Pseudovibrio sp. Tun.PSC04-5.I4: one gene and its partner. The protein of the gene in region 2 interacts with the protein of the main gene of each other region in a pairwise test. Links are inferred from orthologs where the notes say so. Each region holds a gene or a part of one and is shown on either strand. Other genes may lie near its edges.

Region 1 (3,204 bases), 190 kb from region 2 along the record:
CCTCTGGTGGCAGGTCGTACAGGTTTTTGTCCATTGGTTCGCCAGGATGGATTTTGTTCTTGATACCATCAAGGCCGGCCATCAGCTGTGCAGAGAACGCCAGGTACGGGTTCGCTGAAGGATCTGGGAAACGAATTTCTACGCGCTTGGCTTTTGGCGAGGTAGAGAATGGAATACGGCAAGATGCAGAACGGTTACGGGAAGAGTACGCCAGAAGAACTGGAGCCTCATAACCTGGAACCAGACGCTTGTAGGAGTTTGTGGACGCGTTGGTGAACGCGTTCAAAGATTTTGCGTGCTTAAGGATGCCACCGATGAAGTACAGAGCGCTCTCGGAGAGGTCTGCATACTGGTTGCCCGCAAAGTTTGGTTTGCCGTCTTCCCAAAGGGAGAAGTGACAGTGCATGCCGGTGCCGTTGTCGCCAAAGACTGGCTTAGGCATGAAGGTCGCGGACTTACCGTAGGCGTGTGCAACCTGATGAACTACATATTTGTAGATCTGCATATGATCGGCACACGTTGTCAGGGTCTGGAACTGCATACCAAGTTCATGCTGAGCTGCTGCCACTTCGTGGTGGTGCTTTTCAACTTTAACGCCCATTTCCGACATAACGGAGAGCATTTCAGAACGGATGTCCTGCGCACTATCGATTGGTGGAACCGGGAAGTAACCGCCTTTGGTGCGTGGACGGTGACCAAGGTTGCCGGACTCATATTCGCTGTCCATGTTGGACGGCAGTTCAGAAGAATCCAGTTTGAAACCGGTGTTGTATGGGTCAGCTGCAAAGCGAACGTCATCAAAGATGAAGAATTCCGCTTCTGGACCAACGAATACAGTATCGCCAGCGCCACATGCTTTCACATAGGCTTCTGCGCGTTTGGCAGTCATGCGTGGGTCACGGTTGTAACCTTCGCCGGAAACTGGGTCTAGAACGTCACAGAAGATTGACATAGTGGACTGAGCGAAGAACGGATCGATATGAGCTGTTTCTGTATCTGGCATCAGCATCATGTCGGAGTCGTTGATTGCTTTCCAGCCACCGATGGATGACCCATCAAATGCAACGCCTTCAGCGAACATGTCTTCGTGTACCTGGGAGATATCCATTGTGACGTGCTGCAGCTTGCCGCGTGGATCTGAAAAACGAAGATCTACGAACTTAACGTCTTTTTCTTGAATTTCTTTCAAGATATCAGCGGAGGTTGTCATAACTTCCAATTCCTCATGTGAAAATCGCCAGTGGCGTCGTGTTGTTATTTTGAAGCCCAAGCCTTGTGGAATTGTCCCCCCAATGGCGTGGCCCTCGTTTATCCCTAAGGAGATTTTAAATTATACGGCGTCTTCGCCGATCTCACCGGTCCGAATGCGAATGGCTTGTTCTATGCTGGAAACAAAAATCTTACCATCACCAATGCGACCAGTCTGTGCGGCATCGCGGATGGCTTCGACAGCTTTTTCGACAAGGTCATCGTTGAGTACGATTTCGACTTTCACTTTCGGCAGAAAATCTACTACGTATTCGGCGCCGCGGTAGAGCTCGGTATGGCCCTTTTGGCGACCAAACCCCTTTGCCTCAGTAACGGTGATCCCCTGAAGACCAACTTCCTGAAGTGCTTCTTTCACTTCATCCAGTTTGAACGGCTTAATGATTGCCTCAATTTTCTTCATGGTCGTCACACTCCCAGTTCGTCTTGTATTGCTTCGTCCGCTGGCCTTGCATGCGCGTGCAAGTGACTAGCAGGTGTGCAAAAAGTTCGTACTTCAAAACTTACGGAAATATGAATGCAGAAACCGTGCCAGTTTTGAAATTTTCTTAAAAAGCCACTAATTCGGGCAGTTTGCCCCTTAATTAGTAAGGGAGCATTGGTCCTGAAATATATCTGCTGCTTAATCGATACTCATGATGGTTAAAAAATAGGCAAACTACTATTTGTTCATCTCGCTAGAATCTAGGAGGTAGTCGCGCGGGGCTGCTGACGCTATTGTGTTTGTAACAAGAGCTAAGGAGTGGGTAATGAGGTTGGTTTGTCTCGACCATGTGGTTCTTACTGTTCACGATGTTGACCGTGCTAGTCGTTTTTATCAGGACGTGCTTGGTATGGATGAAGTCATTTTCGGTGGTGGCCGGCGTGGTCTTCATTTCGGGCAGCAGAAAATTAATCTGCAACCTGTTGATGTGGAGCATGAGCCTTTGGCGCAGCTGCAGGTGCCTGGAACGGCTGATCTTTGTTTCATTGTTGAGAACCTAGATGCGGCCATTGCCCGGTTGGGTGCAGCGGCTGTTGCGATTGTGGAGGGGCCTGTTTATCGAACAGGTGCGAGCTCGCCATTGCTTTCCGTCTATATCAGAGATCCGGATGGCAATTTGATTGAGTTATCCCAGCCTCAGGATGTGGTTATTGCAAGTGATGACCGTGCTGAAGTGCGCTTGAAAGAGAAACCTGCACCTAAATCGAATCGCTAAAGCGGGTAGGGTGCATTTGTATTCAGCCGAACGAGTGGGGTTGGCTTGCTATGGCTGCATGAGGGCTGCTTTTGCAGCCTTCAAGTTTTGTTTTATGCGGGTGATGAAGCTAGGGGAGCCTCTTGTTCTTGAGAGCTCTGCGCTGCTGTTGTGCATGTAATTCTGAATGCAATGTCCTAGTTGCATTTTTACCTCAGAATACCTCGCGGTAAAGTTCTGCTCCCATACGTTTGGTATCTTTTCAGTTTGTACATGACTGATCATGGGGACCAATAAAAAGGCCGGTAAAAACCGGCTTAAGTTATTGTTTGTGATGGGGCGGGTCTTTGAGGAATTAGCTGCGGTTCATCGGGGCCGCCATTTCCATTTTTTTGTCTTCTTCCATCTTGGTCATGAGCCCTGAAATGACTTGCCGGGCTTCATCAGGTTGGCACAATGGGTCTGAGATGAAGTTGCTGTTGATGAGCTCTTCCGCTGTGCCACGGACACTTATGTCCAATAGGGTTGAGAGGTTCACAAACTCAACGTAGGCTGTTTCTCCGCCCTTACCGAAGTTGCCCAGTGCGCCTGCAATAGCTGGATCATCTGTTTGATTGAGAGCTTGATATTCAAGTGCTTCACCGCGGCGCTCTATGCCTTCCAGCTTCGAGTGCATCGCATAGGAGAGGGCTGCTGCATCTCCGGGGTTTTGTGCTGCAAAGAGGTTCTCAGCGTGCTCACCTGACCGACGGGTCATCTG
Region 2 (3,253 bases):
TGCCCGGCCAGCGATAACGGCGCAGCTTATCCAGCGCAGCCACTTCCATTTGCTTGGACGGCAGCCCCTCACTCTCCGCGATGGAGAAGAAGTGACGCACCAGATCTGGAATATCCTCGGTCCGTTCCCGCAAAGGTGGGAGGCGGATCGGCACCACGTTCAAACGGAAATACAAATCCTCACGGAACAGCCCCTGATTGATGAGCTGGCGCAGGTCTTTGTTCGTTGCCGCTACAATACGCACATCCGTCTGGATCGGCGTACGCCCGCCAACGCTGGTGTACTCTCCCTGCTGAAGCACGCGCAGCAACCGTGTTTGCGCTTCCATCGGCATATCGCCAATTTCATCCAGCAGCAACGTCCCGCCATCCGCCTGCTCGAACCGACCAGATGACCGCGCCTGAGCACCGGTGAACGAGCCTTTCTCATGCCCGAACAGCTCAGATTCAATCAAGTCTTTGGGAATAGCAGCCATGTTCACAGCAACAAACGGGCCGTTGCGACGCTTCCCGTAATCATGCAGCGCACGGGCGACCAGCTCTTTACCCGTCCCGCTCTCACCGTTGATCATGACGGTCAGATCCGTCTGCATCAAACGGGCAAGTATGCGGTAGATGTCTTGCATCGCCGGAGAGCGACCAATCAGCGGAATATTATCATTCCCCTCACTGGCCATATCAAACTTACGCCCCTTAGGTTCAGCCAGTGCACGGCCAACAATGCTGATCAGCTCTTTCAGGTCAAACGGCTTGGGCAGATATTCATAGGCACCTTGCTCAGAGGCTTTTATCGCCGTCATGAACGTGTTTTGCGCACTCATGATGATGACGGGCAATTCCGGGCGCAGCTTGCGAATGCGCGGCAACACATCAAATGCGTTCTCATCGGGCATCACAACGTCAGAGATCACCAGATCCCCTTCCCCATTACTCACCCAGCGCCACAGCGTGGTGGCGTTAGAAGTGAGGCGTACGGTGTAGCCAGCACGAGACAAAGCTTGATTGAGAACGGTACGGATCGCAGAATCGTCGTCAGCAACTAAAATAGTTCCACTCGGCATACACTTAGTCCTCAATTCCAAAATTAATATCAGGCCCCGTAAAGGCAGGCATTAATATGCGGAACGTGGTGCCGCGATTGCCGCTCTCACATTCCACCACGCCGCCATGGTCTCCCACGATTTTGGCAACCAGTGCCAGTCCAAGACCTGTTCCGTTCGTTTTTGTCGTGATGAAGGGATCAAAAAGGTGTTGTCGTAAATCTTCCGGCACACCATGCCCGTTATCGCGCACACAAAACTCAAGCGGCAGACTTACCCGCTTCTGAGCGCCGGGCACAGAGAGGCGAACGCCGGGCCGGAACGCTGTAGACACAACGATTTCCGGTTCATGTACGCCAGTCAAAGCCTCACAAGCGTTTTTGATGAGATTGATGAACACCTGCACCAACTGATCCCGGTTGGCAAAAACAGGTGGCAAAGAGGGGTCATAATCTTCAACAATCCGGATACCGGAGGCAAAGCCGTTCATCGCCCCCCGTTTCACATGATCCAGAACCACATGGATATTCACTGGGGCGCGATCGATTGGCCGCTCATCGGAAAACACTTCCATGCGATCAACCAACCTCACAATCCGGTCCGTCTCATCTGTAATAAGGCGGGTGAGCTGGCGATCCTCTTCACTGGCTGATTGCTCAAGCAGCTGTGCTGCACCGCGAATACCGGAGAGCGGATTTTTAATCTCGTGCGCCAGCATGGCAGCAAGGCCAGTGACGGTACGCGCCGCGCCGCGGCTGGTCAGCTGTTTGTCCAGTTTTTCCGCCATATTGCGCTCCTGAAACAGCAATACAACACCGCCTGGAGCCTCATTTAGGGGAGAGGCATGAATATCAACCAGCTTCTCCTGCCCGATGCGCGGAGAGCCAATATCCACCTTGTATTCGTTGACCGGACCGCCGCGCTCACGCACCTGCGCAATAAGCGAAAGCAGCGGGCTTCCAAACGGGACGAACCATGACACTTCACGGCGCTTCAGAACAGAAAGGCTGGCATGAAGAAAACCTTCCGCCGCGCTGTTCGCCCCAATAATCTTATCGTCATCACCAACAACAATGACAGGATGCGGCAGCGAGTCCAAAACCGATTGCCCCTGCACACCGTCAGCCAGAGCGTTACCGGCTTTCGTCAGAGTGTCTCCTCCCATCTCCAACATTAAGCAGCACTCCTCATTGGTATTTTTATAAACCAGTCATGCAAGGCACCCCTCACATGGTCCTTATCCAGACTGGTCATCAAACCTCTCATGAACCCTTGCGGCGCATCCGCCAGCGATCCATTGGCCTCCAGATACCAGCCTATGTGCTTGCGGAAGGATCTCACACCAATCTCAAAGCCATAATGCTCCACCATGGCGTCGTAGTGCCCAACAACCAGATCTGCCAGCTCCTCGCCATGCGGATCAGGCCGTTTTTCACCCGTCTCAAGGTAATGCGCAATATGCCCCGGCATCCATGGCCGCCCGTAAGATCCGCGCCCAACCATCACCAGATCAGCACCGGATTGGGCCAGCATCTCATCTGCATCCTCAAAGGTGCAACAATCCCCGTTGGCAACCAATGGCACATCAATCACATCACGCACTTGCCGGATGGCACGCCAATCGGCTTTGCCCTTGTAAAACTGAGAACGCGTGCGCCCATGCACGGTGATCATCTTGACCCCCGCATCAACGGCGCGCTTGGCAAGTTCCGGTGCGTTGATGGAACTCTCATCCCACCCAAGACGCATTTTCAAGGTGACGGGAACAGAAACGGCGTCCAGCGCCACTTCAACCAGTGTCATCGCATGGTCCAGGTTCTTCATCAAAGCAGATCCGGAATAGCCAGAGGTCACTTTTTTGGCAGGGCACCCCATGTTGATGTCAATAACATCCGCACCGGCCTGTTCCGCCATGGAAGCGCCTTTGCTCATCCAGCGTGTCTCTCTGCCCGCCAGCTGAACGATGTGAGTATCAATCCCCTCACCGTCCGCACGCATCAGCGCTTCAGGGTGGCTGGAACACAGAGATTCACTGGCAACCATTTCGCTCACCACCAGTCCAACACCGTATTGCAAGGCAACACGACGGAACGGAAGATCCGAAATTCCGGACATTGGAGCGAGGATGACTTTGTTTTTAAGGGGGATATTACCTATCGTAAGCATAACGCATATTTCTTAAAGACCAACAATTGCACAATTGATAAGCATCGT

Evidence for each region.
Region 1: the proteins of BLS62_RS12375 (region 2) and BLS62_RS13275 interact in binary tests that used the Escherichia coli proteins (3 or more experiments, as listed by UniProt). The link is inferred for Pseudovibrio sp. Tun.PSC04-5.I4 from one-to-one orthologs.

Annotation. Positions count from the first base shown.
Region 1 is NZ_FNLB01000006.1:1,765,364-1,768,567, reverse strand. What follows is about bases 1-2,876. They hold BLS62_RS13275 (P-II family nitrogen regulator), read right to left. Parts: upstream 1,670-2,876; coding sequence 1,331-1,669; downstream 1-1,330. Other genes in these bases: BLS62_RS13265 (protein kinase domain-containing protein), read right to left, coding at 2,800-2,876; BLS62_RS13270 (VOC family protein), read left to right, coding at 2,016-2,465; glnA (type I glutamate--ammonia ligase), read right to left, coding at 1-1,210. Also shown: more of BLS62_RS13265, read right to left, coding at 2,877-3,204. UniProt on the Escherichia coli protein: P-II indirectly controls the transcription of the glutamine synthetase gene (glnA). P-II prevents NR-II-catalyzed conversion of NR-I to NR-I-phosphate, the transcriptional activator of GlnA. When P-II is uridylylated to P-II-UMP, these events are reversed.
Region 2 is NZ_FNLB01000006.1:1,578,051-1,581,303, forward strand. What follows is about bases 135-3,059. They hold BLS62_RS12375 (two-component system sensor histidine kinase NtrB), read right to left. Parts: upstream 2,205-3,059; coding sequence 1,065-2,204; downstream 135-1,064. Other genes in these bases: ntrC (nitrogen regulation protein NR(I)), read right to left, coding at 135-1,060; dusB (tRNA dihydrouridine synthase DusB), read right to left, coding at 2,213-3,059. In the rest of the region: more of ntrC, read right to left, coding at 1-134; more of dusB, read right to left, coding at 3,060-3,205.